Regions from separate parts of the Sphingobacterium sp. 18053 genome, predicted to be linked through region 3. Evidence: riboswitches for the same ligand, from Rfam matches in the RefSeq annotation. Region 3 holds a riboswitch; each other region holds the start of a gene.
The links. A riboswitch is a leader RNA that binds a small molecule or an ion and turns the genes downstream of it on or off. The one in region 3 is predicted to bind thiamine pyrophosphate.
Positions count from the first base shown of each region.

Region 1: linked by a shared signal. The riboswitch ahead of thiM (hydroxyethylthiazole kinase) and the one ahead of pnuC (nicotinamide riboside transporter PnuC) in region 3 are both predicted to bind thiamine pyrophosphate.
Region 2: linked by a shared signal. The riboswitch ahead of GVK91_RS22810 (TonB-dependent receptor) and the one ahead of pnuC (nicotinamide riboside transporter PnuC) in region 3 are both predicted to bind thiamine pyrophosphate.
Region 4: linked by a shared signal. The riboswitch ahead of thiS (sulfur carrier protein ThiS) and the one ahead of pnuC (nicotinamide riboside transporter PnuC) in region 3 are both predicted to bind thiamine pyrophosphate.

Region 1 is NZ_CACSJW010000003.1:48,796-57,151, reverse strand. It holds gene GVK91_RS07355 (DUF2807 domain-containing protein) at 1-642, opposite strand, end outside; gene tenA (thiaminase II) at 883-1,539, opposite strand; gene thiD (bifunctional hydroxymethylpyrimidine kinase/phosphomethylpyrimidine kinase) at 1,526-2,365, opposite strand; gene thiE (thiamine phosphate synthase) at 2,362-2,994, opposite strand; gene thiM (hydroxyethylthiazole kinase) at 2,984-3,787, opposite strand; TPP riboswitch at 3,870-3,962, opposite strand; gene GVK91_RS07330 (VanW family protein) at 4,026-4,868, opposite strand; gene GVK91_RS07325 (hypothetical protein) at 4,993-6,231, opposite strand; gene GVK91_RS07320 (dienelactone hydrolase family protein) at 6,277-7,020, opposite strand; gene GVK91_RS07315 (NAD(P)-dependent oxidoreductase) at 7,139-7,984, opposite strand; gene GVK91_RS07310 (Crp/Fnr family transcriptional regulator) at 8,045-8,356, opposite strand, start outside.
Region 2 is NZ_CACSJW010000010.1:183,339-191,694, forward strand. It holds gene GVK91_RS22795 (lipopolysaccharide biosynthesis protein) at 1-892, opposite strand, end outside; gene GVK91_RS22800 (acylphosphatase) at 937-1,218, opposite strand; gene GVK91_RS22805 (amidohydrolase family protein) at 1,337-2,512, opposite strand; TPP riboswitch at 2,741-2,866, shown strand; gene GVK91_RS22810 (TonB-dependent receptor) at 2,921-5,356, shown strand; gene dtd (D-aminoacyl-tRNA deacylase) at 5,497-5,955, shown strand; gene GVK91_RS22820 (nucleotide pyrophosphohydrolase) at 5,972-6,298, shown strand; gene ggt (gamma-glutamyltransferase) at 6,360-8,060, shown strand; gene GVK91_RS22830 (hypothetical protein) at 8,117-8,356, shown strand, end outside.
Region 3 is NZ_CACSJW010000004.1:316,731-325,086, reverse strand. It holds gene GVK91_RS11225 (acyl transferase) at 1-699, opposite strand, end outside; gene fabG (3-oxoacyl-[acyl-carrier-protein] reductase) at 866-1,609, opposite strand; gene GVK91_RS11215 (malate:quinone oxidoreductase) at 2,122-3,621, shown strand; TPP riboswitch at 3,636-3,780, shown strand; gene pnuC (nicotinamide riboside transporter PnuC) at 3,836-4,453, shown strand; gene GVK91_RS11205 (acyl-CoA dehydrogenase) at 4,440-5,519, shown strand; gene GVK91_RS11200 (DUF6796 family protein) at 5,732-6,460, opposite strand; gene GVK91_RS11195 (SusC/RagA family TonB-linked outer membrane protein) at 7,200-8,356, shown strand, end outside.
Region 4 is NZ_CACSJW010000008.1:18,391-26,746, forward strand. It holds gene GVK91_RS18665 (GrpB family protein) at 1-76, opposite strand, end outside; gene GVK91_RS18670 (DMT family transporter) at 215-1,105, opposite strand; gene GVK91_RS18675 (PLP-dependent aminotransferase family protein) at 1,217-2,632, shown strand; gene GVK91_RS18680 (alpha-L-rhamnosidase) at 2,696-5,332, opposite strand; TPP riboswitch at 5,493-5,588, shown strand; gene thiS (sulfur carrier protein ThiS) at 5,648-5,854, shown strand; gene thiC (phosphomethylpyrimidine synthase ThiC) at 5,901-7,715, shown strand; gene GVK91_RS18695 (thiamine phosphate synthase) at 7,712-8,329, shown strand; gene GVK91_RS18700 (thiamine phosphate synthase) at 8,275-8,356, shown strand, end outside.

The DNA of each region.
Region 1 (8,356 bases), on a different contig from region 3:
TTCTTTCACGCTGAGCGTTACATTTGCAGATGAATTCGCTTGTATTTGGGCATTTGTCGTTGAGAAACGGCTCATATCAACCGATGCCGATGAGTTGGTGTTCAAATTTAAATTTGAAGCACTTCCTGAAATGTCTTGGCTGGACGAACTACTTGCAGATACCTGCAAATTTTTACTGCTCACATCCGTTGTTAAATTACTCGAAGAACTGGTTGAAAGGCTTATATCATCCGCAATTAATTTTTTAAGAGATATGCTTGCTGAAGAAGATACGTCAACAGAAATTTTATCGGCCTTAATAGTTTCATCGGTATGAATTGAACTGCTAGAAGATGCTGAGAAACGTGTTGGTATCTTACTTGAATAAACAATTACACGATTGTTTCTCGCATTTCTAATTTGCGTATTTCTTTTATACTGTACGTACAATGTACCGTTTTTTACGGTCGTTTCGATAAGGGATAAATGTTCAGGGTTGTTTGCTTCAACAACAACTTCATTTCGATTTGAATGAATGTAATCCACACGTAGTGAAGTTGCCGATGAAATGCCATCTGGAGCAGTGATCTTGCGCGTTTCGCGTTCTTGTGCCTGAGCTACATATAAAAATGAAATAAAGGCAATGGTTAAGATTCTTTTCATTATTTTCTGTTATTAGTTTAAATTTATTGTTACTGAAAGTTTCATTTTAATTTCCCTTTTTATCGTTTCTTATGTGCTTATGCACAGGCTCTATTGTTAACTGCCACCTATAGTATAATAGTAATGCCAAAACTTTAAATCCGTTTAAAATACTGATTAACACTAGTTTTGTTCCTGAGTGCTATTTTCGTTAATGCTCATTTTTGAACATCAACTGTTCGGTATCGGACAATAGTTTGTTTACCATACCCTTCGTTTGTAGGCTGCTAACCAGAATTGATACTCTAATTGGGAAGCTGTTATAAATACTTGTCGCATCTTCTCCCGTTTTGTTGCAGTAGTTTCTGCTGCAATTTTGTCAACGTAGTTTTTCGCTTTGATAACGCCCTGTGCAAAATCTTCACCGCTATAGGTTTCTATCCATTTGGAATAGGGATTTCCTTGTGTATTTGCTGTCGATACAATGTGATCTCCGACCTCCTTATAAATCCAAAAACAGGGGAGTGTTGCCGCCATAGCGACCTCAACGCTCTCGAAAGCGGCTACACTTTTAAGAAAATGGACATAATGATGGCAGGTTGGTTCGATCTTGTTGCCATTGTCGGCAGGACTTAAACCAAATTCCCGAAAGTAATTTTCGTGTAGTGCCCGTTCAACAAGAAGCGCATTGCGACCAAATTCGAAATAGTCCAATGCTTGTTGATTATCCGTGCTTTTAGCACCTATAAAAGCAAGGACGCGGCCAAATTCTTCTAAATAGAAAGCATCCTGCTGCATGTAAAATTGAAATTTATCCAGGGGAAGACTGCCATTACTAAGCTGAACAATAAACGGCATAGCAAGTATATCTGAATAAATTGATGTTATTGAATCCCAGGCATGATCAGTCCAGTTCATATTGAATAAGTTTAATCGGATTGTGGAAGTGATTTAATGGCCCATTTCCTTTGCCAATGACGAGGTCTTTGCTACCAGCTATTGCTGCGTGTATATAGGCCAATGCGAAGTCTACTGCGCTAACGAGGCCAACGCCTTGTGCCAAATGGCTCGCAATTGCTGAAGAAAGCGAACAACCGGAGCCATGTGTATTTTTGCTGTTAATTTTTTGTGATTTGAATTCAATTATTGGATTCTTCTGCTGGAACAACAGGGATGTTAACTCTTGGCTTTGGAGATGCCCGCCTTTAATCAGTACGGATTGACACCCCTTGGCCAACAAGCTATTTCCCGCTTTTTCCATTTTCTCGACATTGTCAATAACTTCGTCTACTAAAACACTTACCTCATCTAAATTTGGTGTAATCAGCGTTGCTAAAGGAAAAAGAAGTTCTATGCAGGCCTGAATTGTATCATCGTGAATGAGCTTGTGCCCGCTGGTCGATACCATGACTGGATCAAAAACAATAGGTCCCTTATATTCTTTTAAATAGCTGCTAATAAGCTCCACAAGTTCAATGTTGTGTACCATCCCTATTTTGATTGCATCGGGATAGATGTCGTCAAAAATAGCATCTAATTGGTCTCGGACAGCGTTCGTAGGAATTTCATAAATATTTCTTACACCTTGTGTATTCTGTACGGGTAGGGCAGTTAAGACATTCATGGCATAACATCCTAATGCAGATATCGTTTTGGTGTCTGCTTGTATACCTGCACCACCACTACCGTCGAAACCTGCAATGCTGAGTACAGTGGGGACGCGGTATTTTTTATCTTTTGTCATTTTAATAGTTCTTTTAGTTGTGCACTGGCAGCTCTGGGATCTTGACTTTGGCATATGGCCGAAACGACTGCAATGGAGTCTGCACCTGCATTCCAGGTCTCTTCTACAGTTTGTAAGTTCATCCTTCCGATTGCGATCAATGGTTTTTCCGTCCTACTCCGAAGTTGTTTTAAACCCGCAATTCCCCATTCAGTAACCGTATCCACCTTTGTTTTCGTTGAAAAAATGGGACTTACACCAAGGTGGTCAACGGCGTACATTTGTTGACTTTCCAGTTGTTGCATGTCTTCTATTGACCAGCCAATAGTTAATTTATCGCCATATTTTTCACGAATAGCGAGCGGCTGGAAATCATTTTGACCCACATGTACTCCCCATGCCTCGATTTGGGCAGCGATTGCTACAACATCATTGATCACGAGCGGAATACCATAATGATCGGTCAGTTTTTTCAAGCGCAAGGCTTTATCCAAAAATGTAGCCGGATCGTCAGCTTTTTCGCGCAGTTGTATAAGATCGACTCCACCAATAATGGCCTCTTCGGCGACACTGAGCCAATTTTGAGGATAACAGTCTCGCTCAGAAATCACCAAATATAGAGGGTAGGGGAAAAGCGGATTAATGCGCATAGCGTTTGATCTTGAGCTTTGATTTTAGACGTTCTGCATTGAGCTGATAGAGTTCATCATAGAGATTCAATTGCAGGGTACCCGGGCCAGCTGCTGTTTGGGCAGCGAGTTCTCCCGCCAAGCTCAAAATGGACACACCGGCAACAGCTGCTTCAAAATATTGGTCTGTAACACCTAAAAATGCGCCAATAAGTGCAGTAGCGCTACAGCCAAGTCCTGTTACCTGTGTCATTAGAGGGTTGCCATTAAAAACTTCAACCCGGTATTGCTGTGAAAGGATATAGTCTACTTCTCCAGAAATACAGATAATGGAGCCGGTTTGTTCTTGTAATAATTGGCCAAATCGGAGGGCATCTTTACTTGCTGTCGTGCTGTCGACTCCTTTTGTGTTCGGTTGGTTGAAGTTGTACAGCGTCATGATTTCTGATGCATTTCCACGAATAACTGTTGGTTTAAGATCCAGTAGATTGGATAATAAATCATTGCGGAATGCTGATATTCCAGCACCAACAGGATCAAGTACCCATGGCCGTCCAATGGTATTGGCATGTTCGGTAGCAACCAGCATAGCTTCGGCTGTTTCTTCACTCAAGGTGCCGATATTAATGACAAGAGCTTGTGCAATATCGACAACCTCGCGTACTTCTAATGGACTGTGTACCATCACAGGGGACGCTCCTAAGGCTAAAAGTGCGTTGGCAGTATTGTTCATCACGACTAGGTTTGTGATGTTGTGTACAAGGGGTTTTTCAACCCTCAGCTGCTCTAATAAATTGATAATTGAATCTTCCATTCTTTTTACATATGCTAAGATGTACTTTGTGGCCTTGGAGGGAAGAAGAGCGATAGCCTGTGCAGTAAAGGAGTATGCTGTACAGTGGATTTTTGCTTTTCCCTACGCCGGTATAAACCGAATCAGGTTCAAAGGGACTATCTCAATTCTATACAGAATACCCCCAAAGCCAGACCAAACTTAAACAAAAAAGAGGACTTTTCATATCAGTCATTTTTCGATCACTTAGCTTGTTGAATTAATCGGCCGTATTTTGATCGGCACTAATTTCAATATACGCAGTAGGAACATAGGTGACGCGGGCAAAATTTTTGGTCAAGAGCTCTGTCTCTAAAACTTTTCCACCCTGAAACTTTAAAAACTTCTCGCGCCAAATCTCATTTTTACGAAAGAACTGATTGTCTATTTTAAGAAATTGATGTTCTTTTTCAAAGACATGATACGCAAAATCCAGTTCTTGATCGATCCTCAATTCACCTTCTAAACATTTGTCTGTGAACCAGAGATTTATTTGAAAGGTGTAAGGCGTGTTGTTGGTGAATTGATAATCACGATAGTTATAAAAGACGGTAGCTCCACTACCGAATGGCAAAACACGGCCATCGTCAGGAAAAGGGTCAAAAGAGTGGTGATAACGTTCATTGACGGTGAGTGGACTATGGATAACAAGCCAATGGATGAGGTTGGATATTTGACAGATTCCACCGCCAATACCCGCTCTTGCTTCACCAAAGGATAACTCCATGCCGGGCAGATATCCTTTTTTTACAGTGGGTAGTCCAACGAGTTTACAAAATGAAAAGGTTTCCTTCGGTCTGATCAGAATGCTATTAATCTGTGCTGCTGCAATTTTCAGGTTGGTAACTTTGTTAATCTGCAGTTGCATATTATTTTCGCCCAATTTTTTTAATAAGACAGACTGATGCTTTTTAATACGAAAGGGAAGTTTTTCAGCTGATTTAGCTGTGCTGTATTTCTTATTATCAAATAGCCAAACGGCTTTGCGCTGCACTCTTCTCGCCCATACTGCAATAAAATAGAGTATGGGATGGTGTTGACTGATCAGTTTTCTTTTTCTCAATTTGACGTTTATGTATCGCTATCAAAATTAGTGCAGAAATGTGTTTTTTACCGTGTTTCGTCGAATATTTTTTATCAAAATCAAGAATCTTATTGTCTGAGCTTAGTGCAGTTTTTCTGTTCGTTTAGTTGGTTTTCTTTGCCTGTATGTATTTTGCTGTTAACTTTCCCTCCTTGTTATATATCAAGCTTTCGTAGGTACAGTTTCCGAGATCTTTTACAATAGATTTTTGTTGTAATACACCCTCATAATAAAACTCATCAATCGTTTCGTTGGCTCGGTACGATCGCTTGATTTCGGCTGTCAGTCGATCGCTTTGATCGAAGGTTTGGCGTAGTGAGTAGTCACTTGTTTCCGGACTATCATACTGATAGCGGACGCGACTTTCTCTTTGATCATTTCTGCCCGAAATCTCTTCAGTAATTCGATTCTGTTGATCATAACTGTAAATGGTCCAGTCTCTCCGTTGATATACAAAATGAATGGATTCATTTTTTATAACCTGGAGTTTATTGTTCAAGTGATAAATCATCGCCGATTCAAATGTAGGATCGTAGGAAACAATGGCATTTGGGAGATACCGGTAAATTGTACTGCTGCTCCACTTACTATTTTGAAGGTACTGTATGGAGTCGATAAGTCCGAATTGATTATAGCATCTTTTGTTGTAATAATTATTTCCCCCGGAAAGATTGTTCGATGTGATCTCTTTGCCTTCTTCATATACAGTCGTCATAATTGCACCGGATTGCACCTCATTTTCGTCCGAAAACTGCTGCATTACATAAGTGCCGTCACATATATTCTTACGCTGACTGTAATAAAGAGGAAGAGCGGGATTTGCGATAACAGCCGCTGCATATTGCCCGGATGGAATAAATTGAACTTGTGCGATTGAGTCAAAGAAATGTGAGGCATTATATTGTGCCGAAGCTTTCTTTGACGCAATTGGTGTGCTGGTGTTTAATATCGGTTTGGCTGCTGCCAGATAGGTATTACTATCGTATATGATCTTGGGTTTTGCTAATCCATCAAACAAGATCATGGCATGACGTTGCTTCAATGACAATACGTCGATGGTCCACTGGTGATTTTTAACGATGAATGTAAGTTTTTTTGCATCAGTTTTTGTGACCAATAACTTTGTTGTGCTAAAAGGTACCTGTTTGAAAATCTCAGCAGCATTTTTTTCGTGTAGACGCATGATAAAATCGGTCGATTTATCGGACTCATTGGTGACAAACAATATTGCTTGCGAAGGACTAGCTATGGTTAGCGATTTTACTGTTTGTGATATGGCGATGGGACTATACAACAGCAATATTAACAACTGAACGATAATCGGATAAATGTGCAGTTTCACGTTATAATTCATTTGGGTCGATATTGCTGTTGTTGACTTTGCTATTTAATTTAATACTTCTTTCAAAAATAATAAGGTGTGCTCCCAGGCACGTTTAGCCATTACGGGGTTATATTCGGGTGACTCGGGATTCGTAAATGTGTGTCCAGAATTTGCGTAAGTGATTATTTGCCAGTCTGCTTTTCCTTCATTTAATTCCTTGACCAACCCATCGTAATCTTCTTTTGATACACTTTTATCGGCTGCTGGGTGCTCAATGAGTACTTTTGTTTTGATTGAACCATTGGGTCTGTCGGCAGCTTTGGATAGGCCTCCATGGATACTGATCACTGCATTGACGGGGAAGCCGGCTCTCGCCGCTTCTAATGCTCCTGAACCTCCAAAACAATAGCCGATGATAGCAATTTTCGTCGGATCAGCGCCCTCTTTTTTCAGTTGTTCCAATGCGAGCATTATGCGATGCTGATAAGCTTTATAGTCTGTCTTGTAGTGGCCGGCAATTTTCGAAGCTGCGGTGTTGTCCGAGGGAATATTTCCTTCACCGTAGATGTCGGCAATGAAAGCGATGTAACCTTCTTTTTCAAGAAGCAATGCAGCTTGTTTCGCTTCGTTGTCAATTCCCTTCCATGCCGGAAGAATTAAGACAGCAGGGCCTTTTTTTGCCCTATTGGCGGTTACCATGCCGTTGAGTTTTTGTTCACCATCCTGGTAAGAAACCTGTTTTAATTGTTGGGCCTGCGTAGTCATGGTGACCATAGTAAGCATCAATAGTGTCATAACTGTTTTCATCTGTAAAGAATTTGTTCCACTCATTATTTTGTGTGTTCAGAAATGAACCTAATTTGGAGTCCATCTCAACTAAATATAATTTTCAATGTACATTTTTTTCACTGTCGCCAACCTGAAGCTACGACTTGATGGATTCAATGATACCAATAACATCGAGCTGTCCGAGACCTTGATCGTGTGCTTTCCCGTAGGTTTCGAGTAAGGTCTTGAGGAGGGGATAGTCAGCACCGGCTTGTTGAGCCAGTCGAATATCTTTCAGCATAAGGTCTAGCGCGAATGCAGGACTGTAGTTTTCTTCCACCAATAATGGTGTTTTCACTTTTGTTGCCCCACTGCCGCTGGCACTATCGTTGATGATTTCGAGCATATCGCTTCGTTGAATTCCCAGTTTATCTGAAAATAAGATCGTCTCCGCGAGACCTTGATAGATGGTGGAAAGGAAATAGTTGATCGCAAGTTTAGCGGCAATTCCCTGGCCATTTTCGCCGAGATGTTTGATCGATTTTCCCATCTGCTCGAGGTATGGTTGGGCGCGATGAAGATCTTCGGGATCACCACCCACCATAATAATAAGTGTACCCTCAGTCGCTGGTTTGGTACTGCCGGCAACAGGAGCATCTATAAAAGCAGCGCCTTTTTCTTTTAGCTTAGTGGCTATTGAAATACAGCGTTCACGAGATATTGTACTCATATCGACAAATAATTTGCCCTTGATCTCCCTTTGGAGGATTTTTTCATATACTTCGCTGACTGCTTCATCATTGGTGAGCATGGAGAATATAGTGTCGCTATGATCGACTAATTCACCTATATCTTCTCTGATAATTGATTGCTCTTCAAAGCCTACTGCTTTAGCCTTGTTTCTATTGTAAACAGAAAGGGGGAATCCTGCTTTTTCTAGATTTTTAGCCATGGGGTACCCCATGTTTCCTAATCCTATAAATCCTATTTTTTCTATCTTCATCTAAAAATTACATTAATAGCTATCAAAATTTACGTATAGCTAAAGATACAAATGTTTTACTCATTCTACCAATACCCTAATCTCGTTGCGAAGCAGCACTATTTTATCTTCCTGTTCCAGTTTTTTTAAAATTCGGGAGACAACGACTCGGGATGTATTTAAATCGGAAGCGATATCCTGATGCGTAAGGGTGAGTATTCGGTCGTCATTCAGCTTCACTTTGGCTTTCAAATAGTTGATGATGCGTTCTTCCATATTGGAAAAAGCTAGACTATCAACAGCTTGTAACATTTCGTCCATACGGCTTGAATAGCTTGATATGATGAAATTTCGCCAGGAAGGGTATTTTCCCATCCAAAGGTTGACAAGCTC
Region 2 (8,356 bases), on a different contig from region 3:
TGGCATTTTTTGCATAAGAAAAGAAAAATGGTTCGGCCCCCAATCGAAAAGCCTGAACAAAAATGCTCAGAAACATTGCTAATTTTCCAACGGCTCCATAGATCCCCAAATCGCGATCCCCAATATCCTTAGGCAGGTAGATTGGCAACACAATTTTATCTAAATTTTCGTTGATGATATAAGAAATATTGGCAATTAAAATCGGAAAGCTATACGATAGCATCTTTAAGATTAGCTGCTTTTCCGGTTTAAAATAGAAACCCCTCATTTCAGGAAGGAGCAATAGAAAGGTTGCTGCACTTGCCACAATATTAGAAATAAATACATAACCTATCCATTCATTTCTATACCAACCGGAACACCAATTACCCAAAGTACCACCATCTTTTATCAGATAGGGAACTAGCGCAATAAAGAATAGGTTAAGAATAACCATAATACCGATGTTGGCCAATTTAATAGCACCAAATCGAATAGGCCTTCCCTCCGATCTCAATTTCGCAAAAGGAACAATAGCTAAAGCATCCAATGCCAATATGAGGGCGAAATACTTCACATAGCTCTCGTAATCGGCATTGTAAGTTCCCTTATTCAACCAGCTACCAATAGTGCCAGCAAAGACTATGGCCGTAATAAAAAATAATGTTGCCAAAGAGGCAATGACGATAAAACTGTTATTGAAAACCTGCTTTTTATCCTTTTCTTCGACTTTTTGGAGAAACCTAAAAAAAGTTGTTTCCATTCCAAATGCCAAAACGGCATTGATCATGGATGCCCAGGCGTACATATTAGTAAATATTCCGTAGGACGCAGGTGGATATTTGAGGACATACAATGGCGTCATGACGAAATACAGCATACGGGCTATAATCGTACTCAGGCCATAAATCATGGTCTGTCCGGCGAATTTTTTAAGTACTGACAAGGCGAAACGGCTTAAGATTGAACTCTTTTAACTACTTCAAAATTGGAAAAGCCCTTCATTTCGCCTTCCTTTACCTCAACACTTTCAACGATTGCACCCTCGGGTCCTTCTTGGCAGAACTCCAACAGTGAATCTAGTGCAAAATCGTCGCCCTCGCCCTCTATATAGACAGAACCATCTTTTAAATTGACAACAAAGCCTCTAACACCGACTTGATCTGCAACCGCCTTGGTTGTCAATCTAAAAAAGACCCCCTGTACTTTACCTCTTATTGAAATATTCAAATGTTTCATCTGTAACTTATTTTTTCTTCCATCGGTCAGATGGAACTTACCATGACTATAGTTTCGTTATTATAGTCATGGACGGTTCAATAAGAGCAAAAGTACAGAAGTTTTGGGGAATTAAATACTACGCTAAACGTTTTACCTTAACATCTTCATTTAGGCGCATGTGTTCCATACCTTGCAACAACACAATCCCAGGTTTTTTACCCACTTCAAGTGAGCCAAATTCATTCTCAATGTTCAACGCGATAGCACCATTGATTGTAGCCCATTGAATAGTCTGCAAGAAATCCAGATCCTCAAAGTGCGCATGCAATACCTTTAGCTCCTCCAAAATGGACAATGTATCGTTTGAAGCTAAACTGTCCGTTCCGATTACCAAACGCTGTCCGGCATTCATAAAATTCTGAACCTTTGGTAATGTTCCCTCAATATAAAGGTTGGCTTTTGGACAGAGACACCACATCACATCACGATCCATACGCTCTACAAAATCCAAATCTTTAAGAGAGGTATAGGTGTTATGAACCAACAATAATTTATTTGGATAAGGCAAATAAGGAAGATAAGACTGAATCGAATTTCTTGCCTGCGCCTTAATCGCATCAGCATTTTTTCCTATACTTTTATAAAAGTCCAAGAACTCACCCATTTTATAACGGAACAGTTTATTCTCCTCTTCACTTTCTTGATTGTGAATACTGATAATATTTGTTTCCGGAACCATCTTCTTGAATTTCTTAAAAAGGACCTTCGAACAAGAATAGGGAGCGTGCGGAGTAATGGATACATGCCCATTCCTAAACTCTTGGGTCAACGATTTAGCCTCCTTTAACTTAAAGTCAGCTTCTTCAGGTTCAATTCCGAGCACCTCCACAAATGTGTGATATAATATCTGTGAATCTTCCTTCAATTTTGAAGAATTATCAGTGTTGGCGTGATCTCCGACTGCGACAATACCATTTTCGTACATATCTCGATCGGCTTTGGCCATAGCGTCATCTATTTTTTTCATCGATGCCGACCGCGTTGTCATCACCTTACTGAGAAAGCTCGGAAGCCCCGTACCTTTAGGAACAATACCTTTCATATGCGACAATTCAATGTGGCAATGTGCATTGATAAAACCTGGAATTATCACTCCTTCATATCTCTCAACCTTCGTTTTATCTGAAGGTGTAAATGAAGTTGGGTCATAGATACCTTGAATTACCCCCTCCTCATCTACCGAAACAATACCGTCTTTTATTGGCATTGAAGTAATCGGCAGAATATAATTAGCGCTTAAATATTTTAACATTTTATCTCCTCACTATCAATTTAGTAACTAAAATTTTTTGACCTGTATGAATACATACCTCTAGTAGAAAAATTCATGCCAAGGTACCTAAAAAGAACAATAAATACCAAAAACAACAATTTGCACAAATTTTTAACCAAAAAGAAATAATACCGCAAATCCACTCTTTTCCATTTGTCATAAATTACTTCTTTATACTTCATTTCAATTTTAAATTTATATATTCGCAGCATCGAATAGGGGTGCCTTGTTTTGTCAGGAACACAAATAAAGGCTGAGATTATACCCAACAGATTAAATTCTGTACACCTGATCCAGATAATGCTGGCGTAGGGAGAGGTTAGTTAAATAGTGCGGTCATAGTAACCCCTTGCTATGATTTGTTTAACTCAAACAAAATACATTACCATGATCAAATTTTTGATTTGTAGCTCCTTAGCTACTATTTCAAGCCAAATTGCCATTGCGCAACAAAATCTGACAATTAAAGCTGTAGACAATACTAATCAGACCCCCTTACAGTATGTTTCCATATCCATAGATGGACAAGCATCCTTCGCTGGCCAATCGGACAAAAATGGACTGATTAAACTATATCGTATCAATACAGGTAAGCACCAGATCCAGGTATCTTCTCTTGGATATAAAACATGGAGCCAAAATGTGGATGTTAAAGACAATTTGGAGCTTACGGTAGCGTTAGAACCTAGTACAATTCAAATGGAAGAGGTACTTGTTCAATCTACCCGTGCCAAAAGAAATGCTCCTACAACCTTTAAAAACATCTCCAAAGAAGAAATAACGCGTAATAACCTCGGCCAGGATATTCCATTCCTTTTAAATCAGACTCCATCCGTGCAGGTCAATTCCGATGCCGGTGCAGGTATAGGTTATACCGGAATGACAATCAGGGGATCGGATAATCAACGAATCAACGTAACATTAAATGGAATCCCTTTAAATGATGCGGAGAGCATGGGTTCATTTTTTGTAAACCTTCCCGACTTTGCCTCTTCTACCGAGAGCATCCAAGTTCAGCGTGGTATTGGGACTTCGACGAATGGTGCCGGATCATTTGGAGCCTCATTAAATATTCAGTCCAATACGTTAGTCGAAACCCCTTACGCAGAGCTCAACAATTCATTTGGCTCCTACAATACCTGGAAAAATACAGTCAAGGTAGGTACCGGGCTAATTAACGACAAATTTGCCTTCAATGCCAGATTATCTCGAATCAGTAGCGATGGTTATATCGAAAGAGGTAGTTCAGACTTACAATCTTTTTATGTGGACGGAGGTTATTATGGCAAGAAACATATTTTAAAAGGAATTGTATTCTGGGGAAAAGAAAAGACATATCAAGCCTGGAATGGCGTTCCCGAACCATTGATTACTGGCGATCGATCACGCATGGATGACTATGCAGATAATGCACTCGAAATCTCGGGCGCAGAGAAGGATCGTTTCATGAACGCCGGCCGGGATTATAATCTATATACGTATCAAAATCAAACAGATAATTATACGCAGAAACATCATCAACTTCATTATACCAATATCCTGAACGACAAATTGACGCTCAATACAGCCCTACACTATACAAGAGGTTATGGTTACTATGAAGAAATGAGACCCGGAGATAAACTAAGTAAATACGGTTTGCCTAACGTCATCATTGGTAAAGATACCATACAAAAAACAGATCTCGTCCGCAGGAGATGGCTTGATAATTATTTTTATGGCATGACCTATGCCCTAAATTACAGACCGAATGATCAGCTTGAAATTACTTGGGGTGGAGCTTATAATCAATACAAAGGAAAACATTATGGCCAGGTGATTTGGGCACAATATGCATCAACAGGTTTTCTTGACGATAAATATTACTTCGGGAAATCACAAAAAAATGATTTCAGTAATTTCTTAAAGGTCGATTATAAACTAGATAAGTGGATATTAATGGCCGATATTCAATATCGGAATGTAGATTACCACATGTATGGTGATGATGATAAGGTGAAAAATTATAATTATCATCCTAAGTTTAATTTCTTAAACCCTAAAGCTGGTGCAACTTATTTGCTAAATGACCATTCAAATGTATACGCTTCTTATGCCTTTGCACAGAAAGAACCTGTTCGCAAGGATTTTATAGAGAAAAATAGCGCCTTACCCGACCCGACCCCGGAGAAAATGCAGGACATCGAATTTGGCTATCGCTTTACAAATGAAAAATTCAACATCGGATTGAATGGGTATGGCATGTTTTACAAGGATCAGTTGATCCCAACAGGTGAAATCAGTGATACTGGCTCTCCAATTCGACAAAATGTCAAAGATAGCTATAGAATGGGGCTTGAATTCGATGGATCATGGAACATCAACAAGCAGTTCAACTGGAAAGCAACAGCTAGTTTCAGCCAAAATAAAATTAAAGACTTTGAAGAGGTAATCGGTGATACAAGGATATTTTATTCGAAAACAGACATTGCTTTATCTCCGGGAACGATTTTGTCAAGTAATTTTTCTTATAGTCCGATAACATCACTTACATTCTCTCTTCTATCCAAATTTGTAGGAAGACAATATCTAGATAATTCATCTGCGAAAGAGAGAAGCATTTCCTCTTATTTTGTCAACAATCTGTTAGCAAACTATAGCTTTACAGCATTAGGTATCAAAAACATCAGTGCAACTTTACAGGTCAACAACATCTTCAACGAAAAGTACGAAGCCAATGGCTACACCTTTGGTTGGATGGAAGGTGATACCCGAAAATATTATAATTTCTATTTCCCACAAGCACCAACAAATTTCCTATTGGGCTTGAATTTCAAATTTTAGAAACAATTTATTTAAATAAAAAAACGTCTCTTTTTTCCTGAGGAAGCAAGAGACGTTTTTTATTTAATATGGTGGATAAATTGCACATTACATCGTGTTTAACAATCGGAATTTTTACCTTTGGTTTTATACTTTTCATTATGCGCGCAGTTATACAACGAGTGAAAAACGCCTCTTGTACGGTAGATAATCAGATTACAGGCCAGATCCAGAAGGGTTTAATGATTTTATTAGGAGTTGAAGAAGCAGACACAACAGAAGATCTTAAATGGTTAGGACAGAAATTCATCAACTTACGCATCTTCGAGGATGAACAGGGCTTGATGAATAAATCGATACAGGATATAGACGGAAATATCTTACTCATCTCACAATTCACCCTCTTTGCTCAAACAAAAAAAGGAAACAGACCTTCTTTTATCAGAGCAGCAAAACCGGATAAAGCCAAACCAATGTATGAAGAGATGGCTTTATTGTTAAGTCAATTGCTCCAAAAAGAGGTTCAACTTGGCGTATTCGGAGCAGATATGAAAATCGACCTACTGAATGATGGTCCAGTTACCATCGTCATGGATACAAAAGATAAGGACAACTTTTAATTTTTTATTGAAAAAGATGACAATTAAAGAAGCACAAGAGGTTATTGACAAATGGATCAATAGTACCGGAGTACGTTATTTCAACGAACTGACAAACACCGCCATACTCATGGAAGAAGTCGGTGAGGTTGCCCGAATAATGGCTCGGAAATACGGAGAGCAATCTTTCAAAAAATCAGACAAAGAAGTCAATTTAGCAGATGAAATGGCCGATGTATTATTCGTTTTGATGTGTCTTGCCAATCAAACGGGAATTGATCTAACAGAAGCTCTGGAACAAAATCTTCAAAAGAAATCAATTCGGGATGCCGACCGCCATAAAAACAACGAAAAACTTAAATAATTGGAGATAGTATTGTTTGTACAACTCTTTGAGATAATATTAAAGTTTTAAATCGAATACGATGTATAAATTCATAACCTATTCGCTCATAGCGAGCATATGTCTTGCCTCTTGTGCGACAAAACAACAGCTAAATTCTAAGGTCGAGCAGGCCAGTACTTTTAATAAGGCTACCGTAGTCACAGCGCATCCTTTGGCTTCAGAAGTCGGCGTAAAGATTTTAAAACAAGGTGGAAATGCAATAGATGCTGCAGTTGCCGTGCAATTTGCTCTTGCAGTTGTTTATCCCAATGCAGGAAATATTGGCGGCGGCGGCTTTATGCTCTACCGCGATCATCGGGGTAATTTAGATGCCCTAGATTTTCGTGAGAAAGCTCCTCAAAAAGCATCCCGGGATATGTATCTCGATGCCCAAGGTAATGTTATTCCTGAGTTGAGCCTTTATAGTCAATTGGCCTCAGGCATCCCTGGGTCTGTTGCCGGTATGTGGGAAGCACACAGAAAGTATGGCAAGTTGCAATGGAAAGATCTCGTACTCCCAGCAATACAGCTAGCCAGAACAGGTTTTAAAATCAGTCAACGACAAGCTAATGAGTTTGAAAGCCATAAAGATCGTTTTGTCAAGCTGAATCCCTCTGGTGCTGCAATTATCAAAACCAAAGCTTGGAAAACAGGTGACCTATTTATCCAGGAGGAGCTAGCGAAAACGCTGGAAAGAATCGCAATAGAAGGGCGAGACGGCTTCTATAAAGGTAAAACGGCCGACTTAATTGTTGCCGAAATGGGCAAGGGGAAAGGCATTATTAACCATCAAGATCTACTGGATTATCAGGCACTTTGGCGTATCCCAATTTCCACAAATTATAGGGGCCACAAAGTTATTTCCATGCCGCCGCCTTCGAGTGGGGGAACATCTCTTTTGGCCCTGCTCAAATCAGTCGAACAGTTTCCACTTCAACGCTGGGGCTTTCAAACCGATTCAACCATTCGTGTCATGGTCGAAGCTGAACGTTATGTATATGCCAATCGGGCCAAATATTTAGGAGATCCTGATTTTATTAGGGTACCCGTCCAACAGCTTATTGACTCCAGCTCAAATGCACATAAACTCAATTCATTCAATTTCCGTAAAGCGACATTAAGCAAAGATGTCAATGCAGATGTCATTCCTGGCTATGAAAGTGAACAAACGACACATTTCAATATCGTAGACGAGCAAGGGAATGCAGTATCCATTACAACAACACTCAATGATTCTTATGGCTCGGGAGTATTTGTGGCCGGCGCAGGTTTTCTCCTAAACAATGAAATGGATGATTTCTCTGTGAAAACCGGTGTCCCAAACATGTATGGGCTTACAGGAGAAAAAGCGAACGAGATTCAGCCCGGCAAAAGAATGCTCAGCTCAATGACACCCACTATTGTAGAAAAAGATGGCAAACTATTCATGGTTGTGGGAACCCCGGGGGGATCAACTATCATTACCTCTGTTTTTCAGACTATCCTCAACGTTATTGACTTCCGACAAAATGCACAATCGGCAGTGAGCCTGCCAAGATTTCATCATCAATGGCTTCCTGATCGCATTGATGTCGAAAATAACGCTATCAATGCCAATTTACGTGGCCAATTAACAAAAGATGGCTATACGATAAATCCGAGAGGGGCAATCGGCCGTGTGGAGAATATACTTGTCTTACCAAATGGTAAATTACAGACAGGAGCCGATCCACGTGGAGACGATACAGCGAAAGGTTATTAGATTAAAAATGATTAAACTATTTGATGCAATCCCTATCTTACAAGAAATAACATATTATGATTCAAAGGAACTACAACAGGATTTTCAGAGCAACATTAGCGACCATATTTACGTTAATTTTATTTTCAAACTGCAAAATACTTCAAGGGCCTGATCTTACAAAGATACAAGTTGGTATGACCAAAGCACAAGTTATTCAAAAACTTGGAAAACCAGATGCTATTGTGGCTGCTAAGAAGTATCAGGAAGGCATCTTAGAAATATACGAATATAATACTCCTCAACTTGAAAATCCA
Region 3 (8,356 bases):
TTCAGAATGGATACCATGGACAGAAAAGGCTTCTTCCAGGAGTTTATGGATTTCCTGTTTCACCATTTCCTTACGCTTACCTTTCATTCCGCCGGTTTCCATAATGATCAGTTCAGGAAATTCAAAGGCATATTGTTCAATGAAGTCGAGTAGGGCATACGTTACGCCAAAGAGGATGGTCTTTGTGCCTTTATTTTTGAGCTTAATAAGTGTATCGTAAAGCTCTTGGTGGTTATAGAGAAAATAATTGCTTTCAGGTTGTTCACTTTGCTTCATGAGATCATCAATCATATAGATCAGCGACGAACCACTTCGCTCTAGGTAGGATGGGAGCAATGCAAGGACGGCGATGTTGCTTAGCGGACCATAGAAACTTTCAAAAATCTTCCGAAAAGTTCGCTCATATATACTCCGGTCAGCGACCAGATGTTTTGAGGTGACCATACCTGTTGTACCCGAACTCGAGAATACGATTTCAGCCTCCATTCCTTCAGCAATAACCTGTTGAGTCTTAAAAAATTCGATGGGCATGAAAGGAATATCCGTATAGTGCTGAATAAGGTCTTTTTCTCGCCCAAGGAGTCTGATATAGTCACGATAAACTTTGCAATGCTGGCTTTGGAATTGGTAGGTATCTAAACAATGCTGATTAAAATCATCCTCTGTTTTAATGTCAAAAAAATCCTTCCAGTTCGTCATAGCATTTAAAAATTTGATAGACAAAATTAACTAAAATTTGGAAAAGAACACCGTTAATTGTGGCGTGTATAGGTGTTTCGTAGAAATAGATCAGGATAGGCCCTGAAATATAACTAGGGAACAGGCTTAGGTCAAGTTAAGAAAACTTAACCTAAGCCTGTTTATTTTATAACATACCACCATCAACAGGAAGAACCTGTCCGGTTACGTATGCTGATAAATCAGATGCTAAATAAAGACATGCATTGGCAACGTCTTCTGGTTCGCCAGCACGTTTCAATGGAATTCCGGCTTCCCATCCAGCCACAACTTTAGGATCCAGTACATCAGTCATTTCGGTACGTATAAAACCTGGAGCAACTACGTTTGCACGGATATTACGAGAACCTAATTCTTTAGCGATAGATTTTGTGAACCCAATAATACCAGCTTTCGATGCGGCATAATTTGCCTGACCAGCATTTCCTTGAACTCCAACAACTGAAGACATATTGATAAATGAACCTTTACGGTTTTTCATCATAATTTTCGAAGCAGCTTTTGTAACGTTAAAGACAGATTTTAAGTTGACATTTAATACATCATCCCAATTCTCTTCGGTCATACGCATTAACAAGCCGTCTTTTGTGATACCGGCATTATTTACAACGATATCTAATCCTCCAAAATCGGCAACGATCGCATTGATTAATTGTTCTGCTTCTTCGAATTTTGAAGCGTCAGAGCGATAACCAATCACTTTGGTGCCGAAAGCTTGAAGCTCCTGTTCCAGCGCCTGTCCTTTTTCGACAGAAGAAAGATATGTAAAAGCGACGTTGGCACCATGTTGTGCAAACACTTCCGCAATTTTCCTTCCGATTCCTTTTGATGCTCCTGTTACTAAAGCAATTTTTCCTTCAAGTATTTTCATCTGTATAAGTTATTTGTTCTTCAATTATTCACACTTGGGCATTTATGTCCATTTTCCACGCGCTGTCTTTCTCTCACAGCCCGTCTGTTATTGGAATTCAATACGAAACATGAACTCGTTTCCATTTGGTTTATCTTGGTTATACCACAGTGCTTGTGTTTTTTCGATGCCGTCGTATTAGCGAATAAATGATCTTGTTTTTTAGCTATTGTGTACACTATTGCCTTTCGATGTTCTGCAAAAATGTTAAAACTATATTATAACACAAAATCTTTCGATAAATAACGGTTTAAAATAGAAAAACATTGTGTGCTGACCTTGTGTTTATCTTGGAGTGGGGGAGTGTTTTCAGGAAACAATTTTAAAATTTTACGGTAAGCGATCGCTCACTTAGGATTATTTTAATAAATCAATGGTATTTTTGAATAAGTGGTTCTAAAAAGTACAGTTTTTTGACAAAAGACTTGGACGTTTACCAAAAACTATATTAAATTTGCATCAATCACAAAAACATGAGCAAAAAATCAAATAAAGAAGTTGACGTTGTTCTGATCGGCGCCGGTATTATGAGTGCTACTTTGGGTACTCTAATCAATGAATTAAGCCCAGACGTTAATATTGAAATTCTTGAGCGTTTGGATGTTGTGGCTGCTGAAAGTTCTGACGCTTGGAATAATGCTGGCACGGGTCACTCTGCCTTATGCGAGTTAAATTATACCCCCGAACAGAAAGATGGTTCTGTAAAGATTGATAAAGCAGTTAAAATTGCTGAGCAATTTGAAGTGTCTAAGCAATTTTGGTCCTACCTCGTTGATAAAGGCATTATTGCCCAACCTGAAAATTTTATCCGTAGTATTCCACACATGAGTGCGGTTTTTGGTGAAAAAGATGCTAAATTCCTAAAGACAAGATGGGAAACATTGACGACCCAAAACTTGTTTAAAGGGATGGAGTATACCGAAGATACGGCATTGTTGAAATCGTGGATTCCATTGATGATGGAAGGACGCGAGGCCGACGAAAAAATCGCTGCGACAAAAATGGATCTGGGTACTGATGTTAATTTTGGGTCGTTGACACGTGATTTGATCGCTAATCTTGAAAATAAAGAAAATATTTCGATCTCCTTAAACCATGAAGTAATCGACATCGAACGTGAAGAAGATGGCCGTTGGGAAGTGGAGGTCAAAGATTTAAAGACAGGAACAAAGAGAGAAATCAAAGCAAAGTTTGTATTTATTGGGGCCGGTGGCCACTCGTTGTTATTGTTGGAAAAATCTGGAATACCGGAAGCGAAAGGCTATGGCGGATTTCCTGTAGGGGGCCAATGGCTACGTTGTGTAAATGAAGAAATCATTAATACACATCATGCGAAGGTATATGGAAAAGCTTCTGTTGGAGCTCCTCCAATGTCTGTACCGCACTTAGATACACGTTATATTGATGGCAAACAAGCGTTATTGTTTGGACCTTATGCAGGTTTTTCAACTAAATTCTTAAAACAAGGTTCTTACTTCGATTTACCCGCTTCTATCAAACTGTCCAATATCCGTCCGATGTTATCAGCCGGACTTGACAACTTACCTTTGACGAAGTATCTTATTACTGAAGTCATGAAGTCACCAAAAGATAAACTAGAGTCTTTAAAACAATTTATGCCTACAGCTAAATTGGAGGATTGGGTTATCGAGAAAGCAGGACAACGTGTTCAGGTCATCAAGAAAGATGAAAAGAAAGGTGGAATTTTAGAATTTGGTACAGAGGTCGTTTCTAGTGCAGATGGTTCTATTGCAGCGCTATTAGGAGCTTCTCCTGGAGCTTCGACCTCAGTTGCTATCATGATCAGCCTGTTGAAGAGATGTTTCCCTGAACGTGCGAAATCAGATGAATACCGTAAAAAACTACGTGAAATGATTCCTTCACACGGGAAATCATTGAACGATGATGCGCAACTATGTAAAGAAACGCGTACGCGTACGCACAAAGCGTTGAAATTGATTGATATAGAATAATCAATTCGACAGAAAATATACTTATGGGGTGCTTGGAATGACCATGGTCATTCTCGGCTGAGATTATACCCAATAAAAGCGATTGTACCTCCTTGTACAATCGCTTTTATATACCTGATCCAGGTAATGCTGGCGTAGGGATTTAATTTCAATAAAAACGTCCGTTTTTCTCCCATAGGTTTATTATGAATTACACGAAATAATAAACAAGGCGATGACTTCTGAAACAATTTTCGAAGCTTTTATAAAACAGATCCAACAGGCCACCATCGCGGAGTGGCTAGGGGTATCCTTTGGTGTTTTACAGGTTTGGTTTTCCCGGCAAAATAAATCGATCAATTACATTTTTGGGATTATTGGTATCTTAATTTCTGTTTACGTATTATTCCATGCGAAACTATATGCAGAAATATTACTACATCTTTATTATTTGATCATGAGCATCTATGGCTGGATCTATTGGAAATATAGTAGTGATGTTGCAGCTCCCATAACGCATTGTGAGCCGAAAGAATGGTGGATAGTAGGGGGAATCTGCGCTCTCGGTTTTCTGTTGTTTTATTTCGGATTGGTACATTTAACGGATTCTGATGTACCACTTTGGGACTCTGCAGTTTCCTGTACAGCTTGGGCAGGGATGTGGTTATTGGCAAAACGGAAGATAGAAAATTGGATATTGTTGAATATCAGTAATCTGATAGCAATTCCTTTACTGATCCATAAAGGGTTATTTCTTTATTCGGGCTTGACTTTGTTTTTATTTGTTATGGCATTTAGTGGATATTTTAATTGGAGGAGAATAATAAGTGAAGAAAGATATGCAACTCAGTAGCGAAGATATTGCTATTCTGAAAGATAATCAAGCTAAGGGAATCCATCAGAAAACATTGTCGGATGGACAACTGAAACTTATTTTTCGTCGGAAATGGTTTAAGATTTGGGTTCCACCTGCATTGGGTGGATTGGGGTTAAGTCTACCTGAAGGGCTCAATTTATTGGCTGATCTGGCTTATTGGGATGGGGGATTAGCTTGGACAGTAACGTTATGCTCAGGAGCAAATCTCTTTGTCGGTTTTATTGATCCGGTTTTAGGAGATCAGATTTTCAAAACGGATCGGGTTTGTTTTGGCGGCAGTGGACAGGCATCAGGTACAGCTACACGTGAAGGTGAACATTATCGGCTCCGCGGTTTTTGGAGATATGCTACCGGTGCTCCTCATTTAACCTATTTTACCTTAAATGCTGCAATTCAGGAGGCAGGAAAACCCGTGTTGGACGAAAAAGGTGAACCACTAATAAAATCATTTTTTGTGGATCGTGACCATGTACTGGTGCATTACGACTGGGATACATTTGGATTGGAGGCTACGGCTTCGCATTCCTTTTCGCTGGAAGACATACTTGTTGATGGTAGGCAGTCTTTTGAGATTGATGCGGCAAAAAGTACACGTAGCGAGCTGTTGTATCAATATCCCTTTATGCCTTTTGCGGAATTGACTTTACTGGCCAACTTTACGGGAATGTATAAGCGCTTTTTGGATTTAATCGAAAAACTATTTGTGTTAAAAAGCAATCAATCCAAATGGGAGAAGACTGAAAGTAGAGAAGCGTTTAGGGTACTTGATGACTTTCAGCAAGATTATGTTAATCGGACGGAAGCAATAATGAATTTGGCCGCTCTTTCTTGGGAAAATCTTCATGATGGCAATGATAATGCAGCAATTTATGAACAGATAGGGATACAAAGTCGAGATTTTGTGGAATCTATCTTGACAAATACAATAAGACTCTATCCACATACCGGAATTTCAGGGGCCGCCATCGAACATGAAATCAATATAATCTTCCGGAACATTTTTACGGCTTCGCAACACAAGTTGTTGCAAAAGAGCTTATAAACAAAAAAGACTATCCTAGGATAGTCTTTTTTGTTAAAGGACAAATGAAGATTTCGGGAGTTTTGCCGATACAATTTAGGTGTTCAATTTGTAACCGAAACTAGTGCTACTATCTATGGGGATCCTAATTTGGAACGCCTTAAAAATCCTAATGGGGTGGAGATTGAATTCTTTTGTGTTCACTCAAAAGCCGTTATTATCCTAGTCAGCTGTTATTGTGATGTCTCTTTTTCCGAAGGTAGTTTGAAACAAAACAAAAGCAATAGAAAGAAAATCAAATAAGATATATTAAATGCAGCAGCTCCTATCCATCCTCTTAAGTCAGATGGAGGTAGGATTAATTTCAAAGGAAGCTGGTAAATGGTAAGAAATAGCGGACTGATCAATCCTGCCCATTTTGGTAGATTAGTTTTACCAGCAAATATAAAAATTGAAAATATTAAATAGGCGACTAACATCGTGATGATCGCTGTCCCCCATGTGATAAACATTGTTTTTTGAAAGCCAGCGGCGATTTTTAACAAATAGGGGTGGGCGACAGGATCGGTGTTATAGATTGCTTTGTAGATCTCTCCCGTAAAATAGAAAACAGCATGCCCCAAAGGCATAAGCATCACACTGATAACCAGTAAATAGTAGGTTCCCCTGGCATACCATGTATTCTTATCCAAAATGTATTGATATACCAACCAAACACCAGGTAGAAATAAAGTTGCTGTCATCGCAGCAATTAATGCCCCAAACATGAGGCGGTTGGTTGATCCTTCTAGCATTAAAGTCGCAAGTCCAACGTCAACCTTTTCGGAATATGTACTATAAAAAAGAGGATAGTTTTTGGGATCTACATCAAAGCCCGCGACATATATATCGCCCACAATCCAGCATATGGCGCCAGCTATGCCTGAAATAAATGCCCATTTTAGTCGTTTTTGGTAATTCATACGTTGATATTTTAATATTGAAATTCGACCACCTCACCGAGGTACTTGATCTCCAATCATGATTTGTTACAAAGAATCCGATGCAAAACTAAGAGACTCTTTTTATTTTGAGAGCTGTTATAAGGAATAAAGTATCCGCCAAAAGGAATAGTTTAACCATTGACTGTATGTGATGGTTTTTCCATTCAAACTACCTGCTTAAACATTAAATTGATTCAATAAATTATACCTTATATAGGTTGCGTTACTCTTCATCTTATTGAATCCGTGTATTTCTTTTATTTCTATTTAGGTTTTATTTCTGTAGAATGGGTATATGAATAATAGCTAATATTAAAATAATCTTTTGAAAGGTCCTTTTTAAAGTTTGGAGTTGGCTGTTTTACTTTAAATAGCTGATTTGTTTTTATTTTATGAGTTTTTTTGTCGTGTTAAACAAAATGGTTTTTTTAGGGTTATATAGGCAATGAATTGTATTTTTTAAGCCTGTTTAGATATACAGCAATTTGACGGAAGCAACCATGCTAATCCGGAGATACATAAGGGTATACAAGTGCCGACGAGCTGAATAAAATCGTAGCTAAAAGGTTTTAAAAGCGTAAAATTGACAATTAATATTTTGATGTATCATTAATAATACATTTATTTGCCTAATAATCTATTGCAACCGGTTGCAATTTTAAAAAAACTGCCGGTTTAAACGAATTATAAATCAAGTTAATCTATCATTATTAAACTTATGTGGTATTCTGACAAAATCAAACTGGTGACGGCTTCTAAAAAGTGGATTATTCCGCTTGTTGCTCTAGCGACCAGTTATACACAGGTCCAAGCGGCGGCCGCCTTATGCGCTTTAAAGGGAAATAGTAATTTCCTAAATTTTCAACAATCCATTTCTGGGGTAATTAAAGATGCCGCTACGGGAAATCCAATTAGTGGTGTAACAGTTTTAATTAAAGGAACGACTGTAGTAACGCAGACTGATGCAGCAGGGCGTTATACGATTGCAGCTAAGCCAGGACAGATCCTATTGGCTCGCTTTGTTGGTTATGACAATCAGGAGATTACTGTTGGCGAAAGCAAGTCTGTAAACATCCAGCTTACAGCTTCGAGTAACCAAATCGGTGAGGTTGTAGTGACAGCACTGGGTATTATGCGGGAAAAGAAATCTTTAGGCTATTCAACGACCTCTGTCAAAGGGGATCAATTTACCACCGCCCGTGATCCGAATTTGGGGAATGCTCTAAGCGGAAAAGTGGCAGGTGTGAGTGTAGCCGGAAACGCAACTGGACTTGGTGGAAGTAGCCGTGTGGTCATTCGTGGAAATGCCTCCATGACAGGTAACAATATGCCCCTATATGTAGTAGACGGTATTCCATTGGATAACCAGAATCAAGGCTCCGCAGGTCAATACGGAGGCATGGATATGGGAGATGGACTCAACAGTATTAATGCCGATGATATTGAAAATATTCAAGTATTAAAAGGTGCGGCTGCCTCTGCGCTATATGGCTATAGAGGTGGAAATGGCGTTATTATGATCACAACCAAATCAGGCAAAGGAGCACAGGGGATCGGTATCGATTTCAATAACAATGTGACTGTCAATACCATTTATGATTACCGTGATTTTCAGGATATTTATGGTCAAGGTGTACAAGGTACTAAGCCCACGACTGCCGCCGCTGCTAACGATACGTATAATCAAAGTTGGGGTGCAAAAATGGATGGCAGCCAAGCCGTCAATAAATTTGGCAGCAGTTATGCGTATTCGCCTATCGATAACTGGAAGAATTTTTACCGAAAAGGGCTAAGTAATCAAACTTCTCTAGCAGTTAGTGGAAGTGATGAAAAATCCAGTTTCCGACTTGGATTGAATAATGCTTATGAAGGATC
Region 4 (8,356 bases), on a different contig from region 3:
ATGTAAGAAGTTCATTTTGAATGCTGTCGAAATTCGCTTTCCATATCGGATTATAAGGTTCAAACGGTAAAATCATACGATGTTGTCTTTGTCAATACAAGATAATAAACATCATTCGATCAAATACGCCTCGAACGGTGCCCTAAAAGTTAAAGTTAATAAATTTATGGTTTTCCGAGAGAACCTATAAACCAGTTCTCTTTTTCCAATGCATTTATTGTGCAAATTTCTTCGTCGCTACGACACAGAGGATAACACCAACTGTTACGGCAAGCATGCCAACACTGACTTGTTCATGAAGAAGCCAGGTGGCTAAGGCCAAACCAAAGAATGGCTGTAATAACTGTAACTGTCCTATGGTCGCTGTACCGCCTTGGGCAAGTCCTTTATACCAAAAAACAAAGCCAATAAACATACTGAACAAGGAAACATAGGCTAAACTAGCCCAGGCGCCCATAGGCACAGCATCAAAAGACGATGGAAGATAGATAAAAGTAAGTGGCAACATCAACGGCAGCGACAAAACCAGAGCCCAGGAAATGACCTGCCAACCACCCAGCGTCTTGGTCAATTTAGCGCCTTCAGCATAGCCCAAACCACAGAGAATGACCGATAAAATCATTAAAACATCACCTAAAGGTGAGGCTGTTAGTCCTTGTGCCAGCGCATAGCCGATCACCAGTAAACTCCCTAAAGCAGAGAACAGCCAAAAGATTGGCTTCGGACGCTCGCCACCGCGTATAATACCAAATACGGCTGTCGATACGGGCAAAATACCGATAAAAACGATGGAGTGAGCAGACGTGATGTGCTGCAGGGCCAAAGCGCTCATTAAGGGAAATCCAACGACACATCCTATTGCAACGATGCATAGCGAACCCAATTGTTTTCTTTTCGGGCGTTTTTCCTTAAAAACCATCAATGTTACCAGTGCCAATATACCTGCAATCGAAGCCCTGGCTAGCGTCACAAATACGGGGTCAAATGCTAAAACCGCCATTCGTGTTGCTGGCAACGAACCACTAAACAATACCACACCAATAAAACCGTTTAACCAACCGCTTGCGGTATTTTCTTGTAATTTACTTATACTTAATTCTGCCATGTTTCCATCTTTTACACAAAGTTCGTCCATTACAAGAACTAAGCACAGTCACAGTTTTTGATAATTCAATGGACACAGTTACCTTTGAAGACAGACATTAGTCCTTATTTTATGAAAAAAGATTATTTGTATAATGAAATAGCAGACAATATTGCCAATAAGATTAATTCAGGTGTCTTAAAAGCTGGCGAGAAACTACCTTCAGTGAGAAATCTAAGTGCTGAACACGGTATCAGTATAAATACAGCAAAAAGGATATTTCTAGCGCTGGAAGGACGTTCACTTATACGGTCCAAACCTCAGTCCGGCTACTTCGTTAGTCCTCCAAACTATTTGCAGCTTCCTTTGGCCACAGCCAGTCAACCTATTCCAATCGCCAATAACCGAGAACCAGATCAATTAATGAATAAAGTGTATTCAACCATGGGGCGCCGGGATTTAACCTTATTTTCGATCGGTGTTCCTTCGGGAAGTCTCCTGCCTACCGCAAAGTTGAAAAAAGAAATCGTTCTCGCTACACAGGAGCTCAGTGATGGTGGCACAGCATATGAGCCCTTGCAGGGCAATATAAAATTACGTCGTATGGTAGCAGTACGTTCATTGGCCTGGGGTGGAAATCTAAACGAAGATGAGGTCGTTACCACCAACGGCTGTATGAATGCTTTGGTTTTATGTCTGATGGCCTTAACCAAACCTGGAGATACACTGGCTCTTGAAAGCCCCTGCTATCCGGGTATCCTCCAACTTGCCGTTAGCCTGGGACTTAAGGTGCTGGAAATAGCCACTGACCCCATTACGGGAATAGACATTGAAGCCCTCAAAAAGCTATTGCCCGAAATCAAAGTTTGTTTACTGGTCCCCAATTTTAACACCCCTTTGGGCTATTGTATGCCGGATGAGAACAAGCGGGAAATTGTATCACTGCTAGCAAAACATCATATCCCGCTGATCGAAGATGACACCTACGGCGACCTCCATTTTGGCACCCAACGCCCCAAATGTTGCAAATCTTTTGACCTCGATGGCAATGTACTCTGGTGTGGGTCAGTTTCAAAGACATTGGCTCCGGGCTTCCGTGTCGGATGGGTCGCTCCTGGAAAATACAAGGAGCAGATTATCAAATTAAAACTGATCCATTCCCTGTCATCTACAGCGATCATCAACGAGGCGGTGGGAAATTTTCTATTAACAGGAAAGTATGAAAACCACCTACGTAAACTCCGTAGATCATTAACAGAAAACTACCAGCAGTATGCCGCTATCATCTCGGACCATTTTCCAGAAGGTACTAAAATAAGCCGCCCACAGGGCGGACTCGCCCTATGGGTTGAATTTCCAAAACACATCGATACAGGCATACTATACAACTATGCGCTTAAACTACAGATTAGCATTTCACCGGGAAGGATCTTCACCTTGCAGGATCAATTTCACCATTGCATGCGTCTCTGTATTGGCTTACCCTGGAGCAATGAACTCGCCTTAAAATTAAAACAGCTTGGTAAACTCGCAAAAGCCCTCCAATAGATTATTACATAAAAGAATAAAACCAACAGTCAAGACAACGAAACAACAAGTCGGAGCCTATGCTTACTTGAGTTTCAGCTCCAGCCTGTGTTTACCAGCCTCCAATTGGACGATATCGCTGCTTCTAACATTATCCGGTGGATAAAATGTTGCCGTCGCATTAGCAGGTATTTGGATATTATATACGATCATTTTATCCGTTAACTTCCATTCGGAAACAATTTTACCGTAGGGTGAATCGTAAGAAATAGAAGATTCTTTCAGTTCCTGGGGGAAGATGGGTTTTAAGAGCACATGTTTAAATCCTGGTTGTTTAGGATCTGGAAGAATCCCGCCGATAGATTTAAAAAACCAACCACCGATTTCGCCAAACATCATGTGGTTGTCTGAAATATCCCGTGTTGCTTTTAAATCCCAGTTCTCCAACAATGTTGTCGCTCCATTTACAATCCACCATCCCCAAGACGGGTAGGTATCTTGTACCGCGACCTTATAGGCTGTCGTTGCATAACCGTTATCTTTTAACGCATTCAATAATGCTTTAGCACCCAATACGCCTACATCCAAATGAAAGTTGGTCTCTTCCACTTTCTTATTCAGGTTGGCGGCAACACGGGCTTTCATTTCATTGGGTACAACACCCCAATAGAGAGGTACACTCAGTTCGGTCTGTGTTCCATTGCTATAAACACCCTTGGAAGCATCTAAAAATTTAGCGTTGATAGCCGTCTTAATTTTTTCGCTTAGCAGTTCATATTTTTGTTGATCTGCTGTGTATCCAAACAATTTGGCCGCAGCAGCCAAGATGGTCGCATCCACATAAAAATAAACAGACGAGGTCAACTCCAGATTGGACTGTGACTTCACTGGCACCCAGTCTCCACGCCCAAACGTTGTCAACCCAGACGGGCTGATTCCGTCTACATAATCGACATAGCGTTTGATATTTAGGTAGCATTCTTCTAATGCACGTGGGTCTCCATAAAACTGATAAATCTGCCATGGAATGATGGCAATGGTGCTTGTCCAATCCAAACCATTTGCGGTACCGTAGCCCCATCCGCCAGTTGGAATAATATCGGGTAAGACACCATTCTCCTGTTGTTCATCACGATGATCCGCCATCCATTTTTCATAAACTGTTATCCCGTCAAAATTGTATAAAGCTGTTTCAATCGCAAGGTGCCCATCCCCTGTCCAACCGTTCTTTTCGCGCTGCGGACAGTCTGTAGGATAGCCCATCAAATTGGACAAGTAGGCATTGTTGGTCGCTGTCCATAGTTTATTGACCAACGCTGACGATGTCTTGAGCTGTCCAATAGCAGACACATCACTATGCATAAAATAGGCGGTCACAGCCGAACTATCCAATGCAATTGCGGCACTGCTGCTAACCTCGACATAACGAAACCCTTTGTAACCAAACTTTGCCATAAACTCATCATCCCGACCACTTAAGGTCAATATATCAGTTTGAAAGGGCTCCTTTTCCTTATCGCCCCGATAATAAACATCAATATTGGACTGATCAAGATGCCCATCCGCCAACAACCGCTCACCATGCTTGATACGCAGCATAGTACCCGCAGCTCCTTTCACTTTAACTTTTGTAATCCCGGCCATATTCTGCCCCATATCGAACACATAGGTACGTTGGTCTATCTTTGTCACTGATTTTGGCTTATAGGACTTCACGAGCCGAATCGGTACCATCTGTTGGGAAACGATATATGCAGATGGCGCATTTCTATACTGAACAGCCTGCCAGGCCGAATCATCGTATTTTGGTTTATCCCAGTTAGGTATTTCCAGTCTTGCATCGTAATGCTCACCAGTGTAAATATTATTATAAGTGATTGGTCCCGAAGCTGTCTTCCACTGCTTATCCGAAACAATGGTTTCCGTCGTTCCATCGATATAAACGATTTTCAGTTCTAAACAGAATGTTGGCCGGGCCCGCCATGGTGCTTTATCAAAGTTCCAAACGGCCAGTGGTTGATGATTATACCAGCCATTCCCCAAAACAACGCCAATGGCGTTCTCTCCTTTTTGAAGCTGCTGGGTTACGTCCGTCACGACATACAATGTGCGTCGGTCAAATCGAGTATACATTGGATCCAGACGATGGTCGCCAACGCGCTGGCCATTAATGGAAAGTTCATATAATCCTGCTGCGGCAATATACGCGCGGGCAGATTTTACCTGCTTATTTGCCTTAAATTCTGTTCTAAAATAAGGCGTTTCCCGCGCATGAATATCCTTATTGTCGCTGATCCATTTTCCTTTCCAAAGGTCCATTCCCATCATTCCTGTTTCGAAAGATGCTATTTCAGAACGTGTTGATACACCATCCTTATCCCATACTTTAACCCTCCAGAAGTACTTAGTCTGTGGCTTTAACTGTGTGCCGGTATAGGGCACTAACATGGAAGAACTGAGCTGTTTGCCACTATCCCAGCTATCTTTTGTCTCTTTCAGCAGTGCCAGCGAATCTTGCCCTAAAAGGATCTGATAAGCTTGTTGTACCGCACCTTTACGTTGGTCCTCAAGTCGCCAGCTAAGTCTCGGGTGAATTGCATCAATACCCAATGGATTGACCAAATGTTCGCATGTCAACTGCACGGCGCTGCAGTTGTTTTTAGGTTGGGCATAAGTGTTGCTAGCGATACACAACAGTGTTGTCAATAAAATCCTACGCATTAAAAGATACTATTCTTGGTGGTTGTTAAATTGTTTTAGCTGATTCAAAAAACTAATATATCAAATATTTCCCACATACTGACCTGTACTTTCCTGCACAATATGTCTAAGTCTGCAAAATAAATTTCTTGCAACTTTCATAAAAATAACCTTATCTTAGTCGCAACTTTAGGGGTGTCTGCTCGTGCAGGCTGAGATTTTACCCTTAGAACCTGATCCGGATCATACTGGCGTAGGGAAAAGTGAGCTGTCTACAAGGTGCATTGCTGTGCCTTTGTGTAGCCATTCCTAAAGTTTTACCAAAAAAATTAAGGAATGGAACTTACAATAAACCATCAGATTCGATTTTTCGACCCCCCACTTACTTCACTTGAAGGCTTGTTGCTTTTGGAATTATCTGGCAAAACTCAGGGTGTGGCTGTAGCCATCAACAACAAAGTCATCCCCAAAAAGGACTGGGCTACGACAACACTTAAACCTTACGATCAGATTATCTTAATTACCGCATCTCAGGGCGGATAGCCATTCCCAAAAAATCAACCGAGTAATTCACCCAATACAGAAAAAAATGACAGCTGAAACAATTACGCAATCCCCCTTTCCAAATGCAAAGAAAATTTTTGTATCCGGAAAACTATTTCCTATTCAAGTCGCTATGCGTCAAATCTCCTTGAGTCCAACCAAATTAACGAATGGAGAGGTAGAAATTAATCCGCCGGTAACAATCTATGATACTTCTGGACCTTATACGGATGACACCGTCCATATCGATATCCGGAAAGGCCTCCCTCGCCTTCGCGATCAGTGGATATTGGATCGTCAGGATGTCATACAGCTGCCTGGCATCAGCTCTGAATATGGACAAAAACGCCTTTCTGATCCAACGTTGGATGAACTCCGATTTGCCTATGGTCATAAACCAAAAGTAGCCTCTGCCGGCAGGAATGTCACCCAATTACATTATGCAAAGCAAGGCATTATTACCCCAGAAATGGAGTACGTTGCTATCCGTGAAAACCAACGTATGGAGCAGCTCACGGCCAGTACCCCCGGAATGGATCATCAGCATAAAGGGCAAAACTTTGGTGCTAGAACACATGATAAAGCTATTACACCAGAATTTGTCCGTGAGGAAATCGCTGCCGGAAGAGCGATCATCCCTAATAATATCAATCACCCTGAAAGTGAACCCATGATTATCGGGCGCAACTTTCTTGTTAAAATTAATGCCAATATTGGCAATAGCGCTGTAAGTTCAAGTATAGAGGAAGAAGTTGAGAAAGCGGTATGGGCCTGTCGGTGGGGAGCCGATACAATCATGGACCTATCCACTGGCAAAAATATTCACGAAACCCGCGAATGGATTATCCGTAACTCGCCCGTTCCAATCGGTACAGTACCAATCTATCAGGCGCTCGAAAAAGTGAAGGGAGTGGCCGAGGACCTTACCTGGGAAATATTCAAAGATACCCTGATTGAACAGGCCGAACAGGGTGTTTCGTACTTTACCATACACGCCGGCGTACTGCTTCGTTATATCCATCTCACAGCATCTCGAGTAACGGGAATTGTTTCCAGAGGAGGGTCTATCATGGCCAAATGGTGTCTTTTCCACCACAAAGAGAACTTTCTTTATACTCATTTTGAGGAGATCTGTGAGATCATGAAGCGATATGATGTTGCTTTTTCACTTGGCGATGGTCTCCGTCCAGGTGCCATTGCGGACGCCAACGATGCGGCTCAATTTGCTGAGCTCGAAACACTGGGCGAACTCACCAAGGTCGCCTGGAAACACGATGTTCAGGTGATGATCGAAGGTCCGGGCCATGTTCCTATGCAATTGATCAAAGAGAATATGGACAAGCAATTGGCCTGTTGTGACGAAGCTCCATTTTATACCTTGGGTCCCTTAACAACTGATATTGCTCCAGGTTATGACCATATCACATCAGCCATTGGAGCTGCGATGATCGGTTGGTATGGATGTGCGATGCTTTGCTATGTGACGCCCAAAGAACATCTGGGCTTACCAAATAAAAAAGACGTTAAAGACGGTGTAATCACCTATAAACTAGCTGCCCATGCGGCCGATTTGGCCAAAGGACATCCAGGTGCACAATACCGTGATAATGCCTTGAGTAAAGCGAGATTTGAATTTAGATGGGAAGATCAATTCAACCTTTCCCTGGATCCAGATACAGCACGGGAATATCATGACGAAACATTGCCGGCAGATGCGGCCAAAGTGGCTCACTTCTGCTCCATGTGCGGTCCCAAATTTTGCTCGATGAAAATTACGCAGGAAATCAGAGATAGTGCCGCACAAGGGATGCTGGAAAAATCGCAGGAATTCATCGCGCAAGGAAAAGAGATTTATTCATGATCATCGCTTTGACAGCAGCAGAAACGATCCCTTCCGAAAAAGGGATTATAGACGCTTTGTTCAAAGAAGGACTCGATATCCTGCACTTGCGCAAGTATCATTTTACAGACCTACAAATGTCCAAATATGTGGAATCTATAGATTCCACATATTTGGACAGATTGGTCCTACATTCCCACCCTCACCTATCGGCTGAGCTCGGAATCGCACGTATTCATATGAACGAAAAGAATAGAAAGGATAGATCAACAAATCAAATGCTGCCTACAACAATCTGTTCAACATCTGTTCATGATATCGATCAATTCAATAGCCTTGATGAATGTTGGGCCTATGCTTTTCTAAGTCCATTATTTCCGAGCATCTCTAAAGTGGGGTATGGAGTGCATAATGCAAGGTTGGATCAGCTCCCGTCACGCTCCAACTTTACTGTTGGTCTCATCGGTCTTGGAGGGATAAACCAAGATAACTGTCTTATCCCGATGCAGCAAGGTGCAGATGGAATTGCCTTATATGGTACTTTATGGAAGCACCCTGAGCCAGTTCAAAATTTTATAGCATGCAAACAAAAACTATGGAAAAACTCCAATATATATCGCAGGGACAAACATTAACTGAACAAAAAAATAACATACTGAAAG